DNA from 2 places in the Ruminococcus sp. AF37-20 genome. Region 1 is predicted to be linked to the other one. Evidence: a T-box and tRNA genes for the amino acid it is inferred to sense, from the RefSeq annotation. Region 1 holds a T-box; the other holds one or more tRNA genes.
What was found. The T-box of region 1 lies ahead of tyrS (tyrosine--tRNA ligase). A T-box ahead of a tRNA ligase gene usually reads a tRNA of that ligase, here a tRNA-Tyr.
Positions count from the first base shown of each region.

Region 2: it has a tRNA-Tyr gene. The T-box ahead of tyrS (tyrosine--tRNA ligase) is inferred to sense a tRNA for this amino acid. The anticodon was not compared.

Region 1 is NZ_QTVE01000002.1:138,020-152,915, reverse strand. Features, by position in the region: gene DW015_RS01890 (phosphoglycerate kinase) at 1-628, shown strand, start outside; gene DW015_RS01885 (hypothetical protein) at 703-1,326, shown strand; gene DW015_RS01880 (hypothetical protein) at 1,323-1,871, shown strand; gene DW015_RS01875 (TfoX/Sxy family protein) at 1,881-2,198, shown strand; gene tpiA (triose-phosphate isomerase) at 2,325-3,101, shown strand; gene DW015_RS01865 (hypothetical protein) at 3,219-3,668, shown strand; gene gpmI (2,3-bisphosphoglycerate-independent phosphoglycerate mutase) at 3,704-5,227, shown strand; gene DW015_RS01855 (HAMP domain-containing sensor histidine kinase) at 5,319-6,401, opposite strand; gene gap (type I glyceraldehyde-3-phosphate dehydrogenase) at 6,654-7,691, shown strand; gene DW015_RS01845 (carbohydrate-binding domain-containing protein) at 7,940-9,892, opposite strand; gene DW015_RS01840 (DUF4956 domain-containing protein) at 9,991-10,695, opposite strand; gene DW015_RS01835 (polyphosphate polymerase domain-containing protein) at 10,688-11,416, opposite strand; gene tyrS (tyrosine--tRNA ligase) at 11,617-12,834, opposite strand; T-box leader at 12,899-13,136, opposite strand; gene DW015_RS01825 (ABC transporter ATP-binding protein) at 13,457-14,896, shown strand, end outside.
Region 2 is NZ_QTVE01000003.1:189,284-204,179, reverse strand. Features, by position in the region: gene DW015_RS03270 (hypothetical protein) at 1-150, opposite strand, end outside; gene DW015_RS03265 (hypothetical protein) at 189-434, opposite strand; gene DW015_RS03260 (hypothetical protein) at 454-726, opposite strand; gene DW015_RS13705 (YgdI/YgdR family lipoprotein) at 1,119-1,244, opposite strand; tRNA gene DW015_RS03255 (tRNA-Tyr) at 1,350-1,434, opposite strand; tRNA gene DW015_RS03250 (tRNA-Thr) at 1,456-1,531, opposite strand; tRNA gene DW015_RS03245 (tRNA-Pro) at 1,630-1,706, opposite strand; gene DW015_RS03240 (hypothetical protein) at 2,097-3,068, shown strand; gene DW015_RS03230 (substrate-binding domain-containing protein) at 3,546-4,415, shown strand; gene pstC (phosphate ABC transporter permease subunit PstC) at 4,622-5,458, shown strand; gene pstA (phosphate ABC transporter permease PstA) at 5,464-6,309, shown strand; gene pstB (phosphate ABC transporter ATP-binding protein PstB) at 6,313-7,068, shown strand; gene phoU (phosphate signaling complex protein PhoU) at 7,105-7,764, shown strand; gene DW015_RS03205 (Na/Pi cotransporter family protein) at 7,924-9,705, shown strand; gene DW015_RS03200 (response regulator transcription factor) at 9,724-10,401, shown strand; gene DW015_RS03195 (ATP-binding protein) at 10,429-12,159, shown strand; gene DW015_RS03190 (DUF4261 domain-containing protein) at 12,458-13,231, shown strand; gene DW015_RS03185 (MBOAT family O-acyltransferase) at 13,512-14,896, shown strand, end outside.

The DNA.
Region 1 (14,896 bases):
CGTTGCTATCCTCGGCGGCGCAAAGGTTGCTGATAAGCTCAACGTTATCTCAAACCTCCTCGAAAAGTGCGATACACTTATCATCGGCGGCGGTATGGCATACACATTCCTCAAGGCACAGGGCAAGGAAGTTGGTCTTTCCCTCGTTGACGATACAAAGATCGACTACTGCAAGGAAATGATGGCAAAGGCTGAAAAGCTCGGCAAGAAGCTTCTTCTCCCTATCGACACAACAGTTGCAGCAGGTTTCCCTGATCCTATCGACGCTCCTATCGACGTAGAAGTTGTTGATTCTGATAAGATCCCAGCTGACAAGGAAGGCCTTGATATCGGCACAAAGACACAGGCTCTCTTCGGCGAGGCTGTTAAGTCTGCAAAGACAGTTGTTTGGAACGGTCCTATGGGCGTGTTTGAGAACCCAACACTTGCAGCAGGTACTATCGCAGTTGCAAAGGCACTTGCTGAAACAGACGCTACAACTATCATCGGCGGCGGCGACTCAGCAGCAGCAGTTATCCAGCTCGGTTTCGCTGACAAGATGTCACACATCTCAACAGGCGGCGGAGCTTCACTTGAATACCTCGAGGGCAAGGTTCTTCCGGGTATCGACGTTATTGCCGACAAGTAATTTATATATTTGCTCGACTTAAAAGCTGGGGCAGGCAGTCATTTGCCTGCCCCTTTTTAATTATGGGGGTATCAATGATTTACCGTGAACCTTTGGTTTTGACAGTATACTATTCACAAAGCAGTATTACTGCGGCATTTGTTTTTGCCTGTATATTGGCTGTTGCGTCGGCACTGGCGGCAGTTGGATTTGTAAAGATCGGCTGTAAGCGTTACGGAAATTCAGAAAGTTCCGATGATTGCAGTAAATATGTTAAAACGTTTGCTAAGGTAGTAGGGGAAAGCAGATCCGAATATGAGGATTTTTCCGAAAGCAGGGGAGCGTATACTTCCTATGTAAACCAGCTTGAAATCGAATATACAGATCAAAGCGGCATAGTTTACCGCAAATTTATCGAAAACATTCTTAACGACGGCTATGTAAATATATGTTATGGTGAGAATGATCCCGACGATTTTTACCTTTCGGATTATGCAGACGGTATCGCCGAAATTGAAAATGAATGCCGCGGCGAATTTGTTTACGGGATAAGCATGAGAATTTTTTTCGGAGCTTTTGCAGCGGTGTTTGCTGTAATCTCTATAATGACTTTCATACATACTTTTAATATGAAAACCTTCGAGGACAGCGGGTCGGAAAGCGGACATATTGTCATTATCTCGCCCGATTCCTCTGAAAGAAACGAGGTGACGGAATGAACGAATTAATGCTTTTAGCTGAAAATTTCAAGGTCAGTGTTTTGGCAGGCGTTAACCTTGGCTGGCAGGGAATCGGAGGGATAATTCTGTTCCTTACAGGAATAGGGCTGATATATTTCGGTATCAAGGCGCTTAAAGGCTATCGGTTTTTCCCGGATCAAGAACAGAATATTCCCGAAGAAGACCATTATGAGCCAATGCAGGCAAAGGCTTTGCAGAAGGTAAAAACAACAATGCCGTCTTTTAGCGGCGGTGAAGATCAGGTCTTTGTTGAATGGAAAATAGGTTATACTGTGAACGGAGAAAAGTATACCCAGATAGTTACAGACAACGGTTATAATAAAGGGGATATGATCGATATAAAGTATAATCCTGAGAATCCGCAGGAGTTTTATCTTGACGACGAAAAATCAAAGGTGGAAGTCACCGAGGAAGAAAAGGAAGCAGAGCAGAAAGAGGAAAAGACACCGTTCGGTTATGCGGCGATAGCTATCGGCGTGCTGCTGGGGATTTTCGGCGCTGTTATGCTTATCGACAAGCTTTAAGGAGAAAATATGCCAACTGATGAGAGTTATTTTGAATACATACTCGAACAGCTCAGCGAGCTTGAAGATATCCGAGCAAGAAAAATGTTTGGTGAGTATATATTATATTATAAGGACAGAATATTCGGTGGCATTTATGATAACAGACTTCTTGTGAAGTCCGTGAAAGCTGCAGAAGATCATCTTAAAGACATAACGTTAGAGATGCCCTATGAAGGTGCAAAGCCAATGTACCTTGTGGATAATACCGATGATAAGGATCATCTCAAAGGACTTGTGGAAGCAATGTATGAACAGCTCCCACCGTCAAGATCAAAGAAAAAATAAGGTAAAAAACAGCGGAGGTTCTTTGTTAATTAGTTGACAAATACGAGTGAATGTTGTATAATAGACTTGGAAAACTAGCAGGAGCAGTTTTTCTGTTCCCTATAAAAAATAAAGGAGTTTTTTATCATGAAAAAAGCTGTAAGAAAAGCAATTATTGCAGGAAACTGGAAAATGAACAAGACAAGACCTGAGGCTAAGGAGCTTCTCGAAGCTATCAAGCCACTTGTTGCAAACGCTGAGGGCAAGGTAGAAGTTATCGCTTGCGTACCTTTCACAAACCTTGAAACTGCTATCAACGCAACAGCAGGCTCAAACGTAAAGATCGGCGCAGAGAACGTTCACTTTGAGAAGAGCGGTGCTTTCACAGGCGAGATCTCAGCAGATATGCTCGTTGAGCTTGGCGTTGAGTACGTTGTTATCGGTCACTCTGAGAGAAGACAGTATTTCGGTGAAACAGACGAAACAGTAAACAAGAGAACAAAGGCAGCTCTTGCAGCCGGTCTGAAGCCTATCGTTTGCGTTGGCGAGCTTCTTTGGGAGCGTGAGTGCAACATCACAGAGGAAGTTATCGCAAGACAGGTAAAGCTTGATTTCTTCGGCGTATCAGCAGAGGACGTTAAGAAGTCCGTTATCGCTTACGAGCCAGTTTGGGCTATCGGTACAGGCAAGACAGCTACAGCAGATCAGGCTGAGGAAGTTTGCGCATTCATCAGAGCAACACTTGCTAAGATCTATGACGAGGCTACAGCAGAGGCAGTTACAATTCAGTACGGCGGCTCAATGAACGCTAAGAACTGCGCAGAGCTTCTTTCTAAGGAGAACGTAGACGGCGGTCTTATCGGCGGTGCTTCACTGAAGGCTGCTGACTTCAATACTATCGTTCAGGCTGCTGTTGAGGGCTAATTAACAGACGGATATCTAGGGGCAAAATATCATTCGTCACAAGAACAAACAAATAAAAAGTTCCGCAGGGGACGGCTGCGGCTGTCCTCTGCTTTTTTTGAACAGGGGGACGCAAATATGAAAAAATTAATATTTGCAGCATTAGTATTATCCATGTGTATGTCATTTGCAGCCTGCGGAAGCGTTGACGAAAGCAGCGCACCAACGGCAGAAAGCTCTCAGACAACATCTGAGGCTAAGCTTGAAAATGTAACTATCAAAATGGACTCTAGTAAGCTTCTTAGCGGCGTTGAGTTCACAGACAGCGAGCTTCTCGACAAAACCGCAGAGTTCACCAAAAAGGTAACTGAGAACGCAGAGGAAAAAGATCCGGATTCAAAGGAGTACGTTGTTGGCGGCGATTGGCTGGATATAAAATGTTCAGAAGGTCCAGCTATCTACTATGAGTCAGGAGAGAGTAATTATGTCCGTATCGGCGCAAAGACCTATTACACAAGCGACGATACCGCTAAGGAATTTAAGGAATATGTCCTGAGCTTTCTTGAAAAGGGCGGTTATTGGGGATAATACGAATATAAATGATGTTGAAAGGACTAAGAAATATGTCAAAGAAACCCATAGCACTTATAATTATGGACGGCTTCGGCTATAATCACAAGGATTACGGCAACGCTATCAGAGCTGCCAAAACACCTAATATCGACAGACTTCTTGCCAACTATCCGCACACTCTTATCGGTGCAAGCGGCATGGACGTTGGACTTCCTGAGGGACAGATGGGTAACTCAGAGGTAGGCCATACAAATATCGGCGCAGGAAGAATAGTTTATCAGGAGCTTACAAGAATCACAAAGTCTATTAAGGACGGCGAATTCTTCTCAAACGAAGCTTTCACAGCAGCCGTTGAGAACTGCAAGAAGAATGACAGCGCACTCCACCTGTTCGGACTTCTTTCAAACGGCGGCGTTCACTCACATAATTCACACCTCTATGGTCTTTTGGAGCTTGCTAAGAAAGCAGGTCTTACAAAGGTATACGTTCATTGCTTCATGGACGGCAGAGATGTTCCTCCTACAAGCGGAGTTGACTTCGTAGCTGAGCTTGAAGAAAAGCTCAAGGAAATTGGTGTCGGCAAGATAGCAACAGTAATGGGACGTTACTATGCAATGGACAGAGATAACCGTTGGGAGCGTGTAGGCAAGGCTTATGACGCAATGGTATACGGCGAGGGCAATAAGGCTGATAACGCAGTTGACGCTATCAAGGCTTCCTATGCCGCTGACGTTACAGACGAGTTCGTTGTTCCTACAGTTATCGATGAGAACGGCAAGATATCCGCAAACGACAGCGTTATCTTCTTCAACTTCCGTCCTGACAGAGCAAGAGAGATAACAAGAACTCTCGTTGACGACGACTTCACAGGCTTTGAGAGAAGAAATGGCAGATTCCCACTTTACTATGTCTGCATGACACAGTATGACGCAACAATGCCAAACGTTGACGTTGCATTCAAACCAGCAAGCCTTGAAAATACTTTCGGCGAGTATATCGCAAAGAAGGGTCTTTCACAGCTTAGAATCGCTGAAACAGAGAAGTATGCACACGTTACATTCTTCTTCAACGGCGGTGTAGAAGCTCCTTTTGAGAACGAGGACAGAGCCCTCATCAATTCACCAAAGGTAGCAACATATGACCTCCAGCCTGAAATGAGCGCATATCTTGTTTGCGACGAAGTTCTCAAGAGAATAGAGTCTGACAAGTATGACGCAATTATCCTCAACTATGCAAACTGCGACATGGTAGGTCACACAGGCGTGTTCGACGCAGCCGTAGCAGCAGTAGAAGCAGTTGACGAGTGCGTAGGCAAAACGGTTGACGCAGTTCTTGCAAAAGGCGGTATAGCACTTATCACAGCAGACCACGGCAACGCAGATAAGATGATGGAAGACGACGGCTCTCCATTCACAGCCCACACAACCAACCTTGTACCTCTTATTATCGCAGGCGCAGGCAATGTTCTTATCAGAGAGGGCGGCGTGCTTGCTGACCTTTCACCAACAATGCTCAAACTCATGGGTCTTGAGCAGCCAAAGGAAATGACAGGTAAGTCTATCATCAAGGACTAATTTCCATAAAATAATCAAGGCAGTACCGAGAAAATCGGCACTGCCTTTTTTGTATCCCATCTATTCACTTGCTCTGTATATTGCCCAAACCCTATTTCAGCGGGTCAAGCCCCTTAGCCATTATGCAGTAGGTACTGCCGTATGGGTTCGGTATGGGTGGCATTCTGCTCACATGGAACTCTTTCGGCAAACCACGGCTGTCACATGGGAAACTCATGGTCACACAAGTGCCTTTGCCGATCTCGCTGCGATAACTTAGTTCACCGTCAAAACGGTCGCAAAAGCATTTTGCCAGTGCAAGCCCCAACGCCTCGCTGCTACTGTATTTCTGGAATGTACCAAATGGCGTGATAGCCGCCTGCCATACATCGTCTGTCATGCCGTTGCCGTTATCATTTACTGACAGTATTATCCTGTCGTCCTCAGTTTTTAGGATAAGCTCCACCTGCCGTTGTTCCTTGTCATTGTACATATATGCGTTCACAAGCAGATTTACAAGCACATTTTTAATAAGGCTTTTGTTTGTTTCAAAATAAATGCACGGGTCAATGGAGTATCTGAAAATACAGCCGTCCTCCTCAAGCAAATTGCCTTCTTCGTCGCACACCTCACCGCATATGTCTGACAGGCTCTGATATTCAGTTGTGAAATTGCCGCTGAAATATTTTGCAAGTTCTGTCATGTTCACCGTTGCGGAAAATGTCTTTAGTATACGAAGCCTTGCCTCATGGTCAAAATGCTCATATTCAGTGCCGGCTTTTGAAGAAAAGGATTTCTTTTGGCTGTCAAGCATCGCTAACATTTTAGAAAGCTCCATCCTTATGTTGCCGAGAAAATTCGATTTGAAGCGTAAATATCCAGACTTGTCCGAAAGACGTTCTATGTCCATGCAGGAGTAATAGTGTATGAGATAATTCGTTATAATGCCATTATCTCTCAGCGGTTCAAACCGCATTGCCGCCGAGTCAGCAAACCTGCCCTTATATTCAAAGGTAGCTGTCTTTTCAACAGGCAGAATGAAAGCGTTTTCCGGAGTATCGCATAAAGCAGAAATATCTATAACATCAGGCAGATCGCCATGATTTTTCCAAATGACATTAAGTTCAGCGTCAGTGAGGATAATGTTTTCCTCAGACTGAGCGTATATCTCTTTCACAGAAGATGTCAGTTCCACTTTGTTAGCCTGCCTTTCATAAAGATCTCATGTAAATATTATAACCTAAACTGTCGGGGTAGTCAATAAAAAATCATCAATATTTGATCACATTTTAAAGAATTTAGCAGTGCTTTGACGGATCAGGACGCAGGTGGCTTTGCGGTATTGCCTTAAAGAAAAAAAGTTCTAAGTTTTTTGTAAAAACACTTGCAATGTATAGAAAAATGTAGTATAATAAATACAGAAAAATTTTTAGGAGGTAAATTAATTATGGCAGTTAAAGTCGCAATTAATGGTTTTGGACGTATTGGACGTCTTGCATTCAGACAGATGTTTGGCGCAGAGGGCTACGAGGTAGTTGCAATCAACGACCTGACAAAGCCTTCAATGCTCGCTGATCTTCTTAAGTATGATACAGCTCAGGGCGGTTACTGTGGTAAGATCGGTGAGAACCTTCACACAGTATCAGCTGATGATGAGGCTAATACTATCACTGTTGACGGCAAGACTCTTACAATTTATAAGGAAGCAGACGCTTCTAAGCTCCCTTGGGGTGAGATCGGTGTAGACGTAGTTCTCGAGTGCACAGGTTTCTACTGCTCAAAGGCAAAGAGCCAGGCTCATATCGACGCTGGCGCTAAGAAGGTAGTTATCTCAGCTCCTGCAGGCAGCGATCTTAAGACGATCGTATTCTCAGTAAACGAGAAGACACTTACAGCTGACGATACAATCATTTCAGCTGCATCTTGCACAACAAACTGTCTTGCTCCTATGGCTAATGCTCTTAACAAGTATGCTCCTATCCAGAGCGGTATCATGAGCACTATCCATGCTTACACAGGCGACCAGATGATCCTCGACGGTCCTCACAGAAAGGGTGACCTGAGAAGAGCAAGAGCTGGTGCTGCAAACATCGTTCCTAACTCAACAGGTGCTGCAAAGGCTATCGGTCTTGTAATCCCAGAGCTTAACGGCAAGCTCATCGGTTCTGCACAGAGAGTTCCAGTTCCAACAGGTTCAACAACAATCCTTACAGCAGTTGTAAAGGGTGCTGACGTAACAGTTGAAGGCATCAACGCTGCTATGAAGGCTGCATCTTCTGAGTCATTTGGCTACAACGAGGATCCAATCGTTTCTTCTGACGTTATCGGCATGAGATTTGGTTCACTCTTCGATGCTACTCAGACAATGGTATCTAAGATCGCTGATGACCTCTATGAGGTACAGGTAGTTTCTTGGTACGACAACGAGAACTCTTACACATCACAGATGGTAAGAACAATCAAGTACTTTGCTGAGCTTGCATAATCTGCACAACCAAAACTAAATTGCTTACTAAAGACCGCTTCATCATGAGGCGGTCTTTTTTGCGTATGGATACAACAAAGGTGAGCAAAAACTGGCGAACACTGTTCGTCCATACGATTTATATTACACAAATGTAGGGGAGCAGCGCAATTTTTGCTTTGCAAAAATACGACGTCCCGCATACTATGAACGATAAATCAGCCAAATAAAAAAGGACGAACCCCAAGCTCGTCCTTTTTTCGTTTATATCAGAAACCACGTCCTCCGCCATGACCTTTGCCAAAGCTCTTTCCCGAGGAGTTAGAAGTAACAATGCCGTCAATAGTCACGGTTTCCGACTGCGACCCTGCCGTAATGGTGTAGGTTTCGCCTTCCTTCAGGTCAGTGCTTGTGAATACAACGCTCTGCCAAGTCTTTGTAGGGGTAAAGCTTAAGATCTCCTTGCCGTCACTGTCAGTGATAGTCAGTTTTTCGTTTGCTGAAACTGTCGAACCAAGATCGTGCAGAACACTGTATTGTGTGGAGTTGTCACCGAAGCCTTCTTCCATTCCAACTGCACCACAGGCGATGAGCGTTCCCCCTGTTACAGTTGCAGTGCCGTTGTAGTCAAGTGCGCCGTTTCCACCGTTAGTAGGTCCGCAAACGCAAACTGTACCGCCTGCCATTGTGAAATTGCCATTTGAGTCAAGTCCGTCGCCGTCAGCGTCAATGGTTACAGTTCCTCCGTTGATGTTAAGTTCAACACCTTCTTGTGCCGAGAATTGGTCAGCCCCCATTCTGTCTGTTGATCCAGTATCGCTTCCGCCTGCGCAGTTTATTCCGTCATCGCTCGCTGTTACTGATATGGTGCCGCCGTCTATTGTCACGATAGATCCCTCGATACCCTCGTAGCTCTTTGGGATGTCTACAGTGCCATCGGATATGGTCAGGTTTCCGCTAGCGTGCATACCGTCATCACCTGACGCCGCAGAAATATTTCCTCCTGTTACCACAATGTTTCCATTGCTGTGTACAGAATCATCTGCCGAGTCTATCTTGAACTCGCCGCCGCTTATGTTTACCTCGCTGCCTGCTTTTAACGCCTTTGCAGATGTTGATGTGCTGTCCGTTGTATCTGTGCTGTCGCTGTCTGTAGTAGTGTTAGCCGCAGCCTCGATAGTCAGCCCTGTGTTGTCAGCCGTAGGCATTGTAGGAGGGTCATCGCCCATGCCGTTTCTGTTATCGTCAGGTCTGCCCATTCCGCCGTTCGGACCACCGCCGCCGTTTCCCATGTTGTTATGCCAATCGCTGTTTGGTGTGCCGTCAGACTTCATAGAAGCGTTTGCACTTCCACCGCCTGTGGTGATGTCAAAGCTTCCGTCCTCGATAGAAAGCACGGTTTCCGCCTCGAATGCGTCATTGTTTGCGACTACTGTGAAGCTTCCCCCTGTCACGCTTATAAAGCCTTTGTCAGAAGCCTCTGTGTTAGTGGATTTTATGCCGTTCGTGCCTGCGGAAATGTTGAATGTTCCGCCAGATATCTTAATGCTGTCCTTGCCCTCCATAGCGGTTGAAGCCGAGGTCACATTGATATTTCCGTCAGTGATAACAAGATCGTCTTTTGAAACTATGCCGTGCTTGTAGTTTGCATTCACAGTAAGTGTACCGCTGCCGTTTATAGTAAGGTCGGCTTTGGAGAAAATAGCACCGTCTGTGTTGCTGTCATCTTCTCCTAAAGAGTAGCTTGCACTGTCCGTCAAAACGTTCTCTGTGCCGTCCTCCAGCACGATATAAACTTTTTTAGCTTTGCTCACGAGCAGGGGAGCGTTGTCAGCACAAGTTATGTCAACTCCATTGAAAATAAGCTTTATTTCAGCCGTCTTGTCTGCTGAAACGATTATCCTGCCGTTGGTCGCCGTGCCTGAAAGAATGTAAGTTCCTGCCTGCGAAATGGTAACAGTTTCCCCCTCAGCGGTCGCACCCTCACCGTCTATAGCCGCACTGCCATCAGCAAATGTAATCCCTACTGAGCTTTCCTCGTCATATCCAACGTCAATGTCCTCTGCCGCAATGCTTGCGTCAATGTCAGACTTTGCCGCCTGCGAAGCGCTGCTTGCGGTCTGTGAAGAATTTGCACTCTCTGAACAGCCTGAAAAAGCAGTTACCGTGATAAAAAACGCCGCCGTGATAGCTGCCATCTTTTTAGTGTCCGAAATTTTCATGAAAAATACCCCCTTGTATGGTAAAAAAGGTTGAAAAAAACCGCACAAGACCGCTTTAGCCTTGTGCGGTTTTGCTTATGGATACTTTTGTTATTTTGTCAGAATGATTGTTCATCAATGTCTGCTGCCACTGCACACATTATCTCAAGGTTGCCGTTTCTGCATCTAAGTTCGTCAATAAGCTGCTTTTCGTTAGCGTCACCCTTTAGCTCTATGCGGTATCTCAGCTTGAAAAGGCTTCCCATATTTGTGGTCTTTACCGAAACAAGCTCACATTCTGAAAGATACTTTTCAAATATATCGTCAAATACCTCAGTGTAATCAAGGCTTTCAGGGATAGTGATACTAAGCTCCTTGTGACCCGACTTCTTTTTGCCAATAGGCAGAAGCGTGTAAATAATGTTCAGCAGGCTCACGCACACAGCAAGCATAAGAGCCAACGCAAGGTGGTTCGTTCCTGTTGCAAGACCCACCGCCATTGAAAGGAATATAGCGCATATGTCCATGGCACTTCCCGGTACAGAACGGAATCTTACCAAGCTGAATGCACCCATAACAGCCACACCGGTACCGATGTTTCCGTTTACAAGCATTATCACTACCTGTACTATCACAGGCAGCAAAGCAAGCGTCATCATAAAGCTCTTTGTTTTTTTCTGCCTGAAGTTGAATGCAAACGCTATTATAAGACCAAGCACCAACGAAGCCGCAGTGCAGAAAATAAATTCGTTTGTAGTTATCGCCGCCACGGTCGTTTCAGTGGTGGTCACAGTAGTAGCCGCAAGAGTAGTTGAATTAAGCACAGCTTATCACCTTACCTTTATGTATTTTTTCAGAAAATTCATTAAGATACGCAGTTCCGTATTTTGAGAATGACACAGGGTATATCTCCAGTTCGTCAAGTATAGCCGATAGCCAAAGAGGCATAGCGTTCGGTATCTTTATCTCCATTACCCTCACGCCAGCAGGCAGAAGCTCTTTTCCCCAAATGCCCTTGTCAAGCTCCTTTTGCTCCTCACGGTAAAGAATGTGCGTGTCAAAGGTCAGCCTAAGGGACGTGTCTTCTGCACCGCAGTAAGCAAGCCTGTCATAACTTAGATACATTGCAGGAGCAATGCCCTCATAGAATTTGAGAAAATATTTCAGCTCGTTCTCTATCTGCGGATTTCTGTGAGGTATATCTCTGCCTGCAAAGAAGTCACGGGACTGTGCAAGGGTCATCTCGATACGCCTCTTGTAGACCACACCCTTGTATTTCTTTTTAAGCTCCACAAAGACCATGTCTTCATCATTAGGTACACCGTAGCTCCTCACTCTCAACTTTTCCTTGTAAACAGGCTTTTCAATGGAGCTTCTTACAAGCTGATGACTTGGTGTGTCATAATATATGTTGCAGATAGTGCTTTTGTAATATCTATCTCTGACAAAATGCCCTTCGAGTTTTTTTATAAGCATTTCATAAGTCGGTTCATCAACGATATATTTTTTCTCTATCCGTCTGAACACTTCCTGATTGCCATTCATATCCACGCCTCTTTTCGTGATTTTTTCGTATGCTTCGTGTAAACTTTCCTTTGATTAAAAGTATATATGAATAACTTTAAATATAGCTAAACCTTATATGTATTTTGTGTGAATGTTTATGAATATTGCAAAATACCATATATTTATGTACAAAAAACGGGTGAACTTCTGTCCACCCGTGGAAATTATTTTGCACTATATTATTCCGCAATAGCCTTGTGGAAGATCTTCTTACCCTTTTTGATAACAACAGGCTCAGAGAGATCAACAAGACCCTTAGGGTCAGTGAATTTCTCGCCATTCACCGCAATGCCGTTCTGAGTAACAAGACGTCTAGCCTCGCCGTTTGAAGGGCAAAGTCCGCATTTAACAAGAAGCGTAAGAATACCTATCTTGCCGTCAGTCAGGTCAGCCGCCGCAATAGTCGTGCTAGGCATGTCGTCGCTGTTTCCGCCGCCTGCAAAAATAGCCTTTGCCGCAGCGTCAGCCTTGTCAGCCTCCTCCTTGCCGTGAACAAGCTTTGTCAGCTCGTAAGCCAAAAGCTCCTTAGCCTTGTTGTATTCAGCACCCTCCATGTGCTTCTCCATTTCTTCTATCTCCTCGATAGGAACGAATGTGAGCATCTTCAGGCATTTGATGACGTCAGCGTCACCAACGTTTCTCCAATACTGATAGAACTCGTATGGAGAAGTCTTTTCAGGGTCGAGCCATACCGCACCCTTTTCTGTCTTGCCCATTTTCTTGCCCTCGGAGTTGAGCAGGAGAGTGATAGTCATTGCATAAGCGTCCTTGCCAAGCTTCTTTCTGATAAGCTCAGTACCTCCCAGCATATTAGCCCACTGATCGTCACCGCCGAACTGCATATTACAGCCGTAATCCTGGAAAAGTCTGTAGAAATCGTAGGACTGCATTATCATGTAGTTGAACTCAAGGAAGGTAAGACCCCTTTCCATTCTCTGCTTGTAGCACTCAAATGTAAGCATCTTGTTTACAGAGAAGCAAGCACCAACATCACGAAGTACGTCGATGTAGTTAAGGTCCATGAGCCAGTCAGCGTTGTTTACCACAAGAGCCTTGCCGTCAGAGAAATCAATGAAACGGCTCATCTGCTTTTTAAAGCAAGCAACGTTGTGCTCGATAGTTTCCTTTGTGAGCATCTTTCTCATGTCAGACTTGCCCGAAGGGTCGCCTATCATGCCTGTTCCGCCGCCCAGCAGAGCGATAGGCTTGTTGCCTGCCATTTGCAAACGTTTCATAAGGCAAAGTGCCATAAAGTGACCAACGTGGAGCGAATCAGCGGTCGGGTCAAAGCCGATGTAGAAAGTCGCCTTGCCGGCGTTGATAAGCTCCTTTATCTCCTCCTCATCAGTAAGCTGAGCGAGAAGACCTCTTCTTTTCAGTTCTTCAAATACTGTCATTTTTCATACCTCCGTATTATTTTTTTGCGGTACATAAATAAAAAACCCTCTGACAGAATATCTGTCAGAGGACGAATTATCGTGGTACCACCTCAGTTTATCGGGAAACTCCCGACCTTACAGGCTCAGCAGAAAGCGAAGCCATAGCACTGTAACGTGTGCAAACCGTTTCGCCTTACGCAAAAGCTTTCTCAGCGAACAGCTCAGGAATGTATTCACACTTTGTAGAAATGCTTTCTCACACCCACCGAAAGCTCTCTGAAATTTCGCAAAAGGCTACTTATTTCCGTCTTAGCATTTAAACCTATTGATATGACTATAGCACACTTTCACCCTTTTGTCAACCCCTTTTTTTAGAAGTGAGAAGTGAGGAATGAGGAGTGAGGAATGAAGGTATCGCCTGCGGCGATGATTATTGTAGGGGACGACGCCCTCGGCGTCCCGCTCTGAGGTGCGAGGCTTGAATTATCACAAACCATGCCGGTGTACAAAGACGGGCGAACTTTTTGCCCCTGCGTTATCCCCCCACTTTTTTAAAGAATTAACTTATTCGTCTACAAATGTACAAAAACATATGATATAATAAAATTTATATGATTTTATTTAGTTGGGAGATAGAAAAATGCTGAAGCTTTTTAGGTATCTGAAAAACTATAAAAAAGAAAGCATAATCGGTCCGCTGTTTAAGCTTATCGAAGCCTGCTTCGAGCTTGCAGTGCCACTCGTTATGGCTAATATCATTGACGTGGGCATAAAAAATCAAGATAAGCCCTACATCTATAAAATGGGTGGCGTGCTGATATTGCTTGCATTCTGCGGACTTGCGTGTTCACTGACCGCACAGTATTTCGCCGCAAAAGCGTCCCTAGGCTTTGGAACAGCCCTCAGACGTGACCTCTTCAAGCATATCAATTCACTGTCCTATGCGGAAATAGACAGCGTTGGAAGCCATACCCTCGTCACAAGAATGACAGCGGATATCAATACCGCTCAGCAGGGCGTGAATATCCTTCTTCGTCTGTTTCTTCGTTCGCCTTTTATCGTTTTAGGCTCAATCATAATGGCATTCTCTATCTCAGTGAAGCTTACTCTTATCTTCCTGATAATCGCACCTTGCCTTGCCTATGTTATCTACCTTATAATGCACATCACCATACCGCAGTATAAGAATATTCAGAAAAAGCTTGATAAAACTAACCTTATGACAAGCGAAACTCTCACAGGCGCAAGAGTTATCAGAGCATTTTCCCGTCAGAAAGACGAGGAGAAAGAGTTCGCCGATAATACCGAGGAGCTTAAACGTCAGCAGATTATCGCAGGAAGAATTTCCGCCCTTATGAACCCTGCCACATATGTCATTGTAAACTTCGCTATCATCGCTATCATATGGTTTGGTGGCAAAACGGTTTATACAGGCTTTATCTCACAGGGCGAAGTGATAGCCCTTGTAAACTATATGAACCAGATACTCTTAGCACTCCTTGCTATGGCGATACTCGTTACAAATATCACCAAAATGCAGGCTTCCGCTATCAGAATAAATGACGTTTTCGCTGTGGAGCCAAGTGTATCCGATAAGGATAATAAGCCTGTCGCAACTGACGGTAACGCTCCATGCGTTGAGTTCAGAAACTGTTTCTTCTCGTACGCATCAGCCGAAGCCGACTCCCTTTCGGATATAAGCTTCAAAGCCATGAAAGGCGAAACTATCGGTATAATCGGCGGTACAGGTTCAGGTAAAACATCGCTTATCAACCTTATCCCAAGATTTTATGACGTCCGTCAGGGCGAAGTCCTTGTTGACGGCGTTGACGTAAAGGAGTATCCATTCTCACAGCTCAGAGGCATGATAGGCATCGTCCCTCAGAAAGCCGTTCTCTTTAAGGGTACTATAAGACACAATATGCAGTGGCGTGATAAAAACGCCACTGATGAGGATATCTGGAACGCTCTTGATATCGCTCAGGCTAAGGACTTTGTTGAGAAAAAGCCTGATAAGCTTGACGAGATGATACTTCAGGAGGGCAAAAACCTCTCAGGCGGTCAGCGTCAAAGACTTACC
Region 2 (14,896 bases), on a different contig from region 1:
TTCATTGCTGAGTATAACTGCTGCCAAACCAATTCCATAACTAGCATTAGCAGTTCTGCTGTAATAAATCGGATCCCATTTCAACGCACTTTTGACACTCGTAAAATCGGTGTTCATTCCACCAGCATTCTGGTAGGTCAAAAAGCTCATAATATCTGAATCCGACATTGAGTCTACAATATTACTAACTATAAGTTCATTTCGATTTGCGTTATTAACATTATATATATTCGAACTTTTTGATAATACTCAATTGCATCTTCGTATCTGCTGAGTGACATACAAACATTTGCAGCACACTGATACGCATCTGCACAGTTCTCATCGAGTTTTATAGCTGATAAAGAAAGACTGAACGCCTCTTGTAATTGCCCATTATAAAAGGAAGTTTCCGCATTTGAAATTAATTCTGCAAGTTGATCTTTTTTGTCCATTGGCATCCAAATCATCCCCTTACGTAACATCGGTTTTTTTCAGTTCGTTTATTAGCTCTATATCATAATCATTTGGAGCATCACTGAATGCTTTTTCTGCTAAAGTGACAGCTTCTTTTGAAATCGTAACCTCATTAGCTAAAACGTTCTCCAAAAAATTTTCAAGAGCCACCCGTTTTTCTCCATATTTCGCCAGTTCTTCAGCATCTTCCACAAGAGCATTCACAAGAGAGTCGTCATGAAATTGCATAGAGATATTTTTGAAGAACATATCATATGCGTCTTTTACCATTTTAATCTCCTCTCATAATTAGCGATTAATAGGAAAGCCAGTTACTATCCCTTCACCGCCTGGTTCAACAATCACTCTAATATCTAAACTATAACACAAGATATGAAGTTTCGTCAATCCTTAATGAATTACGCAAAGAAATATGGAGTGAGCCGAGCGAGCAGAAAATACAATAAATCACGTTCATATATATATTTCTGGCTGAAACGCTGGGACGGAAGTGTGGAGTCCCTTGCAGTTAAATCACGCCGACCGCATCATCATCCCAATGAGCATACCAAGGAAGAAATAGATCTTATCAAAAGGTATCACAAACGGAACCCGACACTTGAGCTTCCCGAACTATGGCATCGTCTCAGGAAACAAGGGTATACACGCTGTCTTGAAAGTCTTTACAGGGTTATGAAAAAACTAGGAATGCTTCCGATAAAGTCCTCAGCATCATATTTAGACGAGCAGCCGGCAAGTGTAAGCGTGAAAATGACCGCCGCAAAAAGTATCAAAACGTGCTTTTTCATAAACTCTACCACCCTATGACATTCTGATCTTTTTCGATTATATCATACCATAGCCAAAACTGTCAAGATAAAACAAAAAAAGCCCGCAGAAGTCTGCGAGCTTTTTGGTGGGAGAAGGTGGATTCGAACCACCGAAGCTAGAAGCAACAGATTTACAGTCTGCCCCCTTTGGCCACTCGGGAATTCTCCCATATGAATGAAAACAAAATAATGGAGCTGGTGGACGGACTCGAACCCCCGACCTGCTGATTACAAATCAGCTGCTCTACCAACTGAGCTACACCAGCTTGTATTGCTTGATCTGTCGAACTGACGGTATCTATTATATCATATCTCCAAGCACTTGTCAAGCACTTTTTATTTTGTTTTCATTTTTTTTATAAAGTGGTCGAGGCGACAGGACTTGAACCTGCGGCATCTTGGTCCCAAACCAAGCACTCTACCAAACTGAGTTACGCCTCGTAGTTGACGTTGCACACGGTGGGGAAAAGTCTCCAGCCACGGAAAAGTTCCAAGCTTTGTGTGCCTTGAGCTTCATAGATGTTTCTGTGAAGCATTTGTCTGCGTCATCAGACAGCTTAATTATTATACTCCCCAATGCCCGTTTTGTCAATAGGTTTTTTATCACTTTGTATACTTGCACAATTACATCCTGCTTAAAAGCGATACAAATGTTATTCTTCAACAAATTATACCGTGATATCATACGAAAACATCAAAAATAATGTCCATAAAAGAGCCTTTTTTAAAAGAATGGTATAATTTGATGATATTTTGGTGAAACCTGTTGATTTTTAAAATGGTTTGTGTTATCATTATATTTAACAGATAATATTCGGGAGGAAAGTAAAAATGAAAACAAAGGAATGTCCTTTTTGCCACAAGGAAATATCCGAAGAAGCAATACTCTGTAAGTATTGCCATAACCTGCTTATAGACGAAAGCACTCCTGTTGCGCAAGACAGTAAGCAGGAGGAGCAGAATTTCACCTCTGCCGACGATGCCGACAGAACAAGAGTGTTCACAAAGCAGGAGGCACAGGAGTATGAAGAGAAAACAAGAGCCTTTACCGTGCCTAAACAGCCGGAAGAGCCTACAGAGTTTTTTTCCGCACCAATAGCTGATAGCCATGATAATAATGACGGCTATGAGAATTATCAGGATAATTATGATAATGGCGGTTATTCTGACGATGAAAACGATTATTCCGATGATGATACAGAGGATAACGATGACGCTTCCAGAAAGAAGCTCTTTGCAATTACTGCCACTATCACAGTGGGTATACTTGTGGTGGTCATTCTTGCTATAGTCGCAGGCTATAAGATCTTCGGCTTTGGCGGAACAAATAATAAGACCACTAATACCGCAAAGCCAAAAACAACTGTTTCCGCTGATGACGACAGTAAGGGAGGCGTGTTCGTCGATACCGAGAGCAGTGCAGTTTCTACCGACACAAATACCACTGCCTCACAGCCGGCTGACGAAAGCTCAACACCAGCCACCGAAACCTCTGCACCTGATACAGAAACAACGACAACTACCACAACAACTGCCTCAGATACAGAAACTACAACAACTACCACAACTACAGCAGACTCAAAGCCTGACGAAACTACAACAACTACATCAGCTGAGAGCGGAGATTCTGCAAAGGCTGTCGCCGCTATCACAGCTCAGATAGACGGCAAGGTGTCTTCATATGAATACAGAACTGAGGATGCAGGCTTCCTGTATTATTACTTCTTTACAGAAGACGGTCACGGCTACAGCGCCGCATATAATAAGGCAGACGGCTCAGTTGTTCTTGAACAGAACTACTGATTTTAAATAGAATATCACCGATTTTACAAAGTGCGTTTTCCTTGCGAGAACGCGCTTTTTTTGTATAAATATGGGCAACATTGCACAAGGATTGTGCGTAAGATGCGTAGTCAGATTTTTCGTTAGATTGTATAGAAACGACGCAGGAATACTTCCGTATTTCAAGGAGTTTCTGTGCAAGATAACGGAAAATCTGCAAGCAGATTGCGTACAAAGCCGCTAGGCGTGCCTTGTGCAATGTTGCCCAAAGGATTTTACATTGTGCATAGCAGTGTAAAGCCCGTTTTTGTGTGTAAATTCCTTTGCAAACATCTTACAATGACTTTACTTTACTTCGGTTACTGATTTTACAATGCTGATGTATCATAAGTATATCACCTGAATAGAAATAACATGAAGACCTGCACACAGGGTGCAGAGAGAAAAGGTGCAAATCAAAAAGCCCAAAGGGCAAGTATAAGAAAGAGGTTTTATATCATGAAAACAAGAACATCAAAACTGGCAGCGATCTTTACATCAGTTGCACTTGCAGCCACAATGCTCGCAAGCTGCGGAGGAAGCTCAGACAAGATCACAGTTATTTCCCGTGAAGACGGCTCAGGAACAAGAGGCGCATTCATAGAGCTGACTGGTATCGAAGAAAAAGATTCAAACGGCAACAAGACCGATAACACAAAGAAAGACGCCCTTATCTGTAAGTCAACAGACGTTGTACTTACTCAGGTGTCAGGAGATAAGAACGCTATCGGCTATATCTCATTCGGCTCACTGAACGATACAGTAAAGGCTCTTAAAGTAGAGGGCGTTGAGCCTTCAACAGCAACTATCGAAAGCGGTGATTATAAAATAGTAAGACCTTTCAATATCGCTGTTAAAGACGGACTTTCAGACGCCGCTCAGGACTTTGAGAACTATATCCTCAGCTCAGAGGGTCAGGATATCATCGAAAAGGCAGGCTACATAAAGATCGACAAGAGCGCAGCAGCTTACGCTTCAAACAACGCTTCCGGTAAGGTAGTAGTAAGCGGTTCATCATCAGTAACACCGGTTATGGAAAAGCTGGCAGAAGCATATCAGAAGGCAAACACAAACGTAACAGTAGACGTTCAGCAGTCAGACTCCTCAACAGGTATCAAGGACGCTATCAACGGCACATCTGATATCGGTATGGCTTCAAGAGATATCTCAGATGACGAGCTTTCACAGGGTATCAAGTCTGTAACTATCGCTCAGGACGCTATCGCAGTTATCGTAAATAAGGATAACGCAGTTGACGATATCTCAATGGACGAGATAAAGGCTATCTATACAGGCTCAAAGACAACATGGTCTGACGAAAGCAAATAAGCTATCAAGTTAATTCTCCATAAAGATTTGCACAAGACAAAACTTTGGGCGGCACAGCAAATTGTCGCCCCCTTTGTCTGAGCAAAAAAACAAGTGAAAATTTTTCAGAGGTGATAATTACGTTGACGGAAAACACAGCGGTGGCAGCGAATACAGCCGCTCAGAAGCCAACAGCAAAACAAAGTTCCCACCTGCTTGAGAAAGCAATGAAAGCATTGTTTTTCCTTTGCGCCTGCGTTTCAGTTGCGGCGGTAATAGTAATATGTATCTTCATGTTCGCTAAAGGCTGTCCTGCGATCGCCGAAATAGGCGTGGGAAACTTCCTCTTCGGCACAGACTGGAGCCCTAGAAACGTCCCTGCTTCATATGGTATCTTCCCTATGATAGTCGGCTCTCTCTACTGCACCGCAGGAGCAATAATTATCGGTGTGCCGATTGGACTTTTAACGGCTGTCTATATGGCAAAGTTCTGTCCTAAAAAGCTTTTCAAGTGGCTCATGCCTCCTATAAATCTTCTTGCAGGCATACCGTCCATTGTATACGGCTTTTTTGGCATGGTAGTTGTAGTTCCTATCATAAGAAACCTTTTCGGCGGAACAGGAAACAGCGTGCTTACAGTTTCCATTATCCTCGGTATCATGATACTTCCTACTATCGTGGGCATGAGCGTGAGCGCACTTAAAGCAGTTCCTGACAGTTACTACGAGGGCGCAGTCGCCCTTGGCGCAACACACGAAAGAGCAGTTGCAACAGTCGTTTTCCCTGCCGCAAAGTCAGGCATACTGGCAAGCGTTATCCTCGCAGTGGGCAGAGCAATAGGCGAAACAATGGCAGTCATCATGATAGCAGGAAACTCCACTATCATTCCCCACTCCCTTCTCGACAGCGTCCGTACCCTCACAGGCAATATCGTAATCGAAATGAGCTATGCTGAGGGACTTCACTATGACGCCCTTATCGGAACAGGCGTTGTGCTGTTCGTGTTCATTCTTCTTCTGAACCTTTGCTTTAACCTTGTCACAAACAGAAAGGATAAAGGGTGATAAAAATGTCAGACAGAATGAAAACCTATAAAACACACCCCATGTCATTGGTGTTTAATATCCTAACCAAAATAGCGGTCGTGCTTACCATAAGCGTGTTCGTTCTTATCGTGGGCTATGTGGTGATAAAGGGCGTTCCTTATCTGAAACCGTCCCTTTTCGCTAAGACCTATACCACCGAGAACGTGTCAATGCTCCCCGCTATCGTGAACACCTTTGAAATGCTTCTGGTGTCCCTGGCAATAGCCGCACCTCTGGGCATATTCTGCGCAATATATCTCGTTGAGTATGCAAAGAAAGGCAATAAATTCGTCAGAGTCATAAGACTTACTACAGAAACACTCTCAGGTATCCCATCCATCGTGTACGGACTTTTCGGAAATATGTTCTTTGTGCTTGCACTTAATTGGAAGCTCTCAATGCTCTCAGGAGCTTGCACATTGGCGATAATGGTGCTTCCACTGATAATCCGTTCTACTGAGGAAGCGCTGAAATCTGTAGACGACAGCTTTCGTGAGGGCAGCTACGGACTTGGCGCAGGAAAGCTCAGAACTATCTTCGTTATCGTTCTGCCTCCTGCCATAAGCGGTATCCTCTCAGGCGTTATCCTTGCAATGGGAAGAATTTTCGGCGAAACAGCCGCCCTTATCTATACCGCAGGAACTATCGCCAAGTATGCAGGTCTTACCGACTCAGGACGTACCCTTTCTATCCATATGTATTCACTTTCAAACGAGGGACTTTATATGAACGAAGCAAGCGCTACAGCAGTTGTTCTGCTGGCAGTAGTCCTGCTTCTTAACGGACTTGCGTCCCTTGTTGCCGGAAAGCTTTCCAAAGGAGGAAACTGATAAATGACACAGCCAAAACTGCAGGTGAAAAACTGCGATCTCTTTTACGGAGATTTTCAGGCTCTCAAAAACATAAACTTGTCCATAGCCGAAAAGGAAATAACCGCATTCATAGGCCCGTCTGGCTGCGGAAAATCCACTCTTCTTAAATCCCTCAACCGTATGAACGATCTCGTGGAGGGCTGTAAGATAACAGGGGATTTTACCCTTGACGGGGAGAATATCTATAAAGATATGGAAATAACCGAGCTTAGAAAGCGTGTGGGAATGGTTTTCCAGAAACCAAACCTCTTCCCGATGTCCATATATGATAATATCGCATACGGCCCAAGAACTCACGGCATAAAGAAAAAAGCCGACCTTGACGAGATAGTCGAAACAACTCTCCGTCAGGCTTCCGTGTGGGACGAAACAAAGGATAGACTTAAAAAGTCAGCCCTGGGTATGTCAGGCGGTCAGCAGCAGCGTATCTGTATCGCAAGAGCCCTCGCCGTAAAGCCGGAGGTGCTTCTTATGGACGAGCCTACATCAGCCCTTGACCCTATCTCCACTATCAAAATAGAGGAGCTTGCCACAGAGCTTAAAAAGAATTACACTATCGTTATCGTCACCCATAATATGCAGCAGGCGACCCGTATATCCGATAAAACAGCCTTTTTCCTACATGGCGAGATAGTCGAGTTCGACGAAACTCAGCGTATCTTCTCCAATCCTAAGGAACAGAAAACTCTCGAGTATATCACAGGACGTTTTGGATAAACGCTTTGGAAATATAGGTGAAAGGAAGAAATATCTATGCGTGCGAATTTTGACAATAAGCTCAGCGAGCTTAACAAAAAGCTGCTTTCTATGGCAGCAATGACAGAGCAGATAATCGCAATGTCAATAAAATCTCTTGAAGAGCAGGATACAAAGCTTGCCCGTGAAACGGTGGAGTTTGACGCCAAGATAAACGAGGCGGAGCGTGAGGTAGAGAGGATCTGTCTTAACCTGCTCTTGCAGCAGCAGCCTGTTTTTGCCGAGGATCTCAGACGTGTGTCCGCTGCACTTAAAATGATAACCGATATCGAGCGTGTTGGCGATCAGTCAGCAGATATTGCAGATCTGAATATCCGGCTTATAAAGAAAAAGCAGAAATGGGATCTTAGCGACATCAGTGAAATGGCAAGAGCCGCCACACAAATGGTGAACGACGCTATCGACGCCTATGTGAACGACGACGAGAACCTCGCCCGAAAGGTCATAAGCTCTGACGATAAAATAGACGAGCTTTTTGTAAAGACCAAGGATAAGATAATCGACGAGATAGCAGCCGATAAAGCAAACGGTGAAAAAGCTATAGATACCCTCATGGTGGCAAAATACTTCGAGCGTATCGGTGACCATGCGGTAAATATCGCAGAATGGGTGGTATTCTCCGTAACAGGCGTCCATAAAACAGAAAGGATCATGTAAAATATCATTATAAAAGGCGGAAATACCGCCTTTTTGCTCTTCTTGTACGATTTTACTCAGATTTTACTCAGCCTGATTTGTTATTTTACAATTATGTTGTATAATGTTCATTGTAAACATTGTAACAATAGTGTAAAATTATTATCAGGGAGTGTCAGTATGACGATTTTTAATGTTCTGACCCTTATAGGCGGTCTTGCAATGTTCCTTTACGGAATGAATGTAATGGGTAACGGGCTGGAAAAACTCGCAGGAGGAAAGCTTGAAAAAATATTTGAAAGGCTCACCTCAAACCCTATCAAGGCAATGTTGCTTGGACTTTCTGTAACAGCGGTCATTCAGTCCTCCTCAGCCACCACAGTAATGCTGGTGGGCTTTGTAAACGCAGGCATCATGAAGCTCCATTCCGCCATAGGCGTTATAATGGGCGCAAATATCGGTACTACCGTAACAGCGTGGATATTGTCTTTGTCAGGACTTAACGGCGACAGCTTTCTTATTAAAATGCTCAAGCCGTCCTCGTTCTCGCCTATCCTTGCGATAATAGGCGTTGCAATGCTGACGTTCTCCAAAAACGATAAGAAAAAGGATATCGCATCTATACTCGTAGGCTTTGCAGTGCTCATGTTCGGCATGGACTCAATGAGCGGTGCAGTCGCACCTCTTAAAGACGTTCCTGAGTTCGCAGAAGTGCTTCTCTGGTTCAAAAACCCTATTCTGGGCGTTCTTGCAGGCGCACTTCTTACCGCTGTCATTCAGTCCTCATCTGCTTCCGTTGGTATCCTTCAGGCTCTCTCAGCCACAGGTGCGATAACCTTCGGCTCAGCGCTTCCTATAATTTTAGGACAGAATATAGGTACTTGCGTAACAGCTCTGCTTTCATCAATAGGCACAAGCAAAAACGCAAAGCGTGTGGCAGTCGTACATCTCTATTTTAATATAATAGGAACAGTGCTTTTCCTGACAGTTTTCTATCTGCTCAACGCCTTTATCGGCTTCTCGTTCGTTGACGGAGTTGTGGGAGCAAAGGAGATAGCTATTGTGCATACTATATTCAACCTGTCAACATCTATCGTGCTTCTGCCATTTATCAAAGTCCTTGAAAAGCTTGCCTACCTCACTGTCAAAGACAAAGAGGGGGAGGGAAATAAGGACAATATCGAAGAGCAGTTCAAGCTTCTTGACGAAAGATTTCTCCAGTCACCGTCTTTTGCAGTTGAAAAGTGCAGAGAGCTTACAAACCGCATGGGCGAGATAGCAAAAGAAAGCATAGACATGGCAATGAGCATCTGCGTCGATAAGTACGATAAGGAAAAGGCAGAGCAGATAGCCGCAAATGAAGCAGCCGTCGACCTCTATGAGGATAGACTCGGCACATATCTTGTAAAGCTTTCGAGCCGAGATCTTTCTGCAAAGGATTCTCAGTCAGTTTCTACTATACTTCATGTTATAGGCGACTTTGAGCGTATCTCCGACCACGCCATGAATATGGTGTCCGTTGCCGAGGAAAAACAGCAGAAGGATCTGAATTTCACATCACAGGCAACAGCCGAAGTAAAAGTCATGTGCAGTGCCGTGAGAGATGTTTTGGATATCGCCATGGAAGCCTTTGAAAAGCACGATCTGGAGCTTGCCACAAGAGTTGAACCGCTTGAGGAAGTGGTGGATAAGATAAGAACAAAGCTTAAAAACCGCCATGTAAAAAGGCTTCAGACAGGCGAGTGTACCATAGAAATGGGCTTTGTGTTCTCCGACCTGCTCACAAATTTGGAAAGAGTTTCAGACCATTGCTCAAATATAGCGGTCTGTCTTATACAGGAAAACGACGAAAGCTTTGACGTCCACGAGTATGTTCAGATGCTTAAAAATTCAGGCGAGGGCTTTGACGGACAGGTCAAACGCTACAGCGAGAAATACGCTCTGCCTGCTAAAGAGTTTTAACGAAAAGGGGTAAGATCTATGGCACTTATATATTGTGTAGAAGACGATGACGGAATAAGAGAGCTTATATCCTGCGCACTTAAATCGGGCGGATATGAGGTGAAAGCATTTCCAAAAGCAAAACCGTTTTATGAAGAGATAAGAAACAAAGAGCCTTCGCTGGTGCTTCTTGATATAATGCTTCCTGACGAGGACGGCTATTCCATACTTTCAAAGCTCAAAAAAGACAGCCGCACTCAGGACGTTCCTGTTATAATGCTCACCGCAAAATCAAGCGAGCTTGATAAGGTGTCAGGGCTTGAAATGGGCGCAGACGACTATATAACAAAGCCGTTCGGCGTAATGGAACTGCTTTCAAGAATAAAAGCCGTTTTAAGACGTGCAGGCAAGCAGAATGCCGAAGCTGACGTAATAGAAGAACAGGGTGTATCCCTTGACGCTTCAAGACGTATCTGTACATATAACGGTCAGGAGGTCGTTTTGACATATAAGGAGTTTGAGCTTTTGATGTATCTCATGCGCCATAAGTCCATAGCCGTGAGCCGTGATAAGCTTATGGAAATGGTCTGGGGCTATGAGTTTGCAGGGGAAACAAGAACTGTTGATATGCACATCAAGACCCTTAGACAAAAGCTTGAAGCCGCAGGCTGTACGGATCTTATCAAAACAGTCCGTGGCATAGGCTACAAAATATAAAAATTCTCAGATAAGGAGGAACAGCATATGCAGAAAAAACTCTATAAAGTCATGACGATACTTGTTTCATGTACAGTGCTGTTTTTCCTTTTAGTAGCAGGCTCTCTTGGATATTCTACCTATCAGCGTTTCACTAAAAATGAGCTTAAATCCGCTGCAAAGCTCGTTGCCGCAGGAAACAATAAACCCTCAGAAATGGCTGATATTTTGGAAAGATCGGTAGAATATGATGTCCGTGTCACCTTCATCGACGCACAGGGCAATGTAAAATATGACTCTGAAGCAGATCCCGCCAAAATGGAAAACCACTCCGACCGTGAAGAGTTCAAAGAGGCCATGGCAAATGGCGAGGGCGAATCCACAAGATTTTCCAAAACTCTTGGATATACTACATATTATTATGCCATAAAGTATAACGGCGGCGTGCTGAGATTTTCTACAGATAAGGAAAACCTTGCAGGGGTGTTCCTTGCCTTTATACCAATGCTTGTGGTGTTCGCAGGAGGAATAATCTTTATCACCACCATAATCTCCATAAAGCTTTCAGAAAGCATGATAAAGCCGATAAATTCCCTTGTAAAACAGCTTGATCTGAGAAACGAGAATATCGGTCAGTTTGAAACGCCTTATGAAGAACTTGAACCTATCATAAAAAATGCAGACGTTCTTATGGGACGAATACATAAGAACATGAATAAAATAAAGGCAGAGAGAGAAAAAATATCACTTATCACTGAAAATATGGTTGAGGGCATGATACTTCTTGACGAGGACATGACAGTGCTTTCGGTAAATAAGAGCGCCTTGAAAATTCTCGGCAACAGCTTTGACCCTGCGGAGCATACCAAGATAGACCATATGACAAACGATCAGCAGATAATAGGTCTGCTTGAAGAAGCCAAGGAAAGCGGTGCAGCAAACGGTATCATCACAGAAAAAAGCCGTTTTTACCGTACCTTTGCAAATAAGGTCTACAGCGAAAATACCCTTGATTTTGGTATCATAATCTTCTTTGTTGACGTAACAGAGGAGATACAAAGCGAGCAGATACGCCGTGACTTCTCAGCCAACGTATCTCACGAGCTTAAAACTCCGCTTACCACCATAAAAGGCTTTGGCGAGCTTCTTGAAAACGGCATTTTCACCAAGGAAGAGGACGTGAAGAAATACGGCGGTATGATATATCGTGAAAGTGAAAGACTTTTGTATCTTATAAACGATATTATCAGGCTTTCCCAGATAGAGGAGCAGGAACACGTTTTAAACGATAAGATAGACCTGCTGAAAACCGCCCATGACGTAGAGGAGATACTCCGTCACAAGGCAGATAACAGAGAGGTCACAATGACCGTCGAGGGCGAACCTGTTCGGATATACGGCAATCAGAGCTACATCACAGAACTGTTTTTAAATCTCATGGACAACGCCATAAAGTACAATCGTGAGGGCGGAAGTCTTAAAGTAACGGTCGGCGCAGAGGACGGCAAAGCCGTGGCAGTGTTCAGCGACACAGGCATAGGTATATCCGACGAACATCAAAGCCGAATCTTTGAACGTTTTTACCGAGTTGATAAAAGCCGTTCAAAGCAGACAGGCGGCACAGGCTTAGGGCTTTCTATAGTAAAGCACATAGTCGCATATCACAGCGGTGAGATACAGCTTGAAAGCGAACTGGAAAAAGGCACGACCATAACAGTGAAGCTGCCTTTCAACGAGCCTGAAACACAGCAGGCTGAGGAAACAGCGGTAACAGAATAATAACCACGCCGTTCTGACGAGAAGTCGGAACGGCGTTTTTGTGCAGGTACATGGTATACAAATTATAAAGGGGAAGGGCGATAAAGAAAGGACAAAAAAACAAGCGGGCGACCAAAGGTCGCACCAGTATGTCGCAAAAGTGTTAAATCAACGGGCGAACGCTGTTTACCCCTACAAAAAAATCATCGCCGCAGGCGATACCATAATTCCTCATTCCTCATTTACCTCCCCCTGTTGCATTTTCTCCCTAAGTGTGCTATAATGACCTCAACAGACTTTATCTTATGGAGGTAACAAAATGTCAGAAGAAAACAAAAACGTTCAGGAAACCAAGGACGATAAAAAGGAAGGCAACGTCCTTGCAGGCTTCGTTCTCTACACAGACGCTAACATGGATTGGCTCAGATTTAAAAAGTTTCTGAAAGACGATTGGAACATCGTTCCGCAGGACGATGTAAAAGACAACGCTATGGTATTCAAGGTTGGCGATATGGTGGTCGCTTGCTCACTTATGCCTAATCCGGTTCCTAACAAGGAAGCTGAAAATGCGGCAAAGTATAACATTCTCTGGAAAGAGGGTGCAAACGAGGTCGCTAAGCATCAGGCGCACGTTATGCTCGCTGTAATGAATAAAACAAGCGCTGTTGAGCAGGCTATCCTCTTTGCAAAGGTGGCAAGCTCTCTGCTCAAGCTCGATAACGCTATCGGTATCTATAAAGACCCGACAGTTTATGAGAAGAATTTCTATGTGAACTTTGCTGAAACTATCAAAGACGGCGAGTATCCGATGCCTATTCTTATCTACACGGGTATGTATCTTGCTAAAACAGGTCTTTGCGCTTTCACATCAGGCATGAGATTTTTTGGATATGAGGAAATGGAGATAGTTGACTCTCCAAAACAGCCTAACGACCTGCTTGGATTTTTGCTTTCTATCTCCGAGTATGTGCTTTCTGAGGGCGTTGAGCTTAAAGACGGCGAAACTATCGGCTTCTCTGAGGAGCAAAAGCTCCCTATCACACTGTCAGACGGCGTGAGCGTTCCGGGTAAGACCCTGAAAATAAAGTATTGATAAATACTATCAATGTTATTGTAGGGGAGCGGTGCAATTTCTGCTTTGCAGAAATACGACGTCCCGTTTGTGGTTATTCATTCAATTTGTAAAGAATAAATTTTCATATTATTAGCCGTACAAATTGTGCGGCTTTTTTTGTGCATAACCGAAAAACTTTCCGCAGACCTCTGTTTTAATTGACTTTTAGTGTGTTCAGTGATATACTTAAATGTGTATCGCCTTTTGTCGGAATGAGCCGACTTTGGCAGTTTTATCAATTTTTGTTAGGAGTTTTGTTGTGGTATTTGCGGATCTTTTTTTCTTGTATTTCTTCCTGCCTGTGTGCCTGATATGCTATTTTATCACACGCAGTACAGCCATAAGAAATGCAGTGCTGGTGGTGTTTTCACTTATCTTTTACGCATGGGGCGAGCCTGTCTGGGTGAGTATCCTCATAGTTTCCTCCCTTGTGGACTACATAAATGGTCGGGTGATAGAAAAACACCCCGAAGGCTGGCAGGCAAAAGCGGCGCTTGCATGGTCGCTTGTCTTTAACCTTGGGGTGCTGTTCGGTTTCAAGTATACGGCGTTCTTTGTGGAAAATCTCAACAATTGGTTCGGTCTAGGCATACCGGTGCCTAATATCGTTTTGCCTATCGGTATCTCTTTCTATACGTTCCAGACTATTTCCTATACCGTCGATTGCTATTGGGGCAAGGTCAAGCCGCAGAAAAAATTCGGCAGATTTCTTTTGTATGTATCCATGTTCCCACAACTCGTTGCAGGACCTATCGTAAGATACTCCGTTATCGGCGAAGAGATAAACGAAAGAAAGACCACCGCCAAGGATATTTCCGACGGCTTTTCAAGAATAATCCTCGGACTTGGCAAAAAGGTCATAATCGCAAATAATCTCAGCACAGTTGTAACCGCCCTTTTCGGCTCTGCTTCAAACGGCTATGAAAATATAAAGACACTCTCTGTGACAGGCACATGGCTTGGCGCAATTCTTGTGGGCCTGTGGTATTATTTTGACTTCTCAGGCTATTCAGATATCGCTATCGGTCTTGGCAGGATATTCGGCTTCCACTTTGATGAGAACTTTAAATATCCTTTTATCTGCAAAACTATCTCAGAGTTCTGGCAGAGGTGGCATATCTCCCTTAGCTCATTTTTCAGAGATTATGTGCTTTATCTCCCTATCTTCGGCAAAAGAAGAAAATACGGCGGACTTTTCCTTGTATGGTTCTGCACAGGACTTTGGCACGGTGCAAGCTGGAACTTTGTTTTCTGGGGACTTTACTATGGAATGTTCATATTCTTTGAAATGCTCATAGGCAAAAAGCGCATGAAGAAAATGCCTGTACCCCTTGCACATATCTATACAAAGCTTGTTATTTTCATAGGCTTCGGAATATTCTATTTTGAGAACCTCGGCTCGCTGGGTATGTTCTTCAAGGCACTTGTTGGAGCAAATGGAAACAAGCTGACCGACACAGTTACACAGCACCTTTTCATGAACAATATCTGGCTTTTTGCAGTGGCAGTGCTTTTCACAATGCCTGTTATACCAAAGATCAAAGAAAAGGCGCTTTCTGCAAAGGGTACGGCTTGTCTTATGCAGTCAGCAGGTATCCTGTGCAATGCGGCGATACTTGTTCTCTCAAGCGTTCTGCTTGTGAA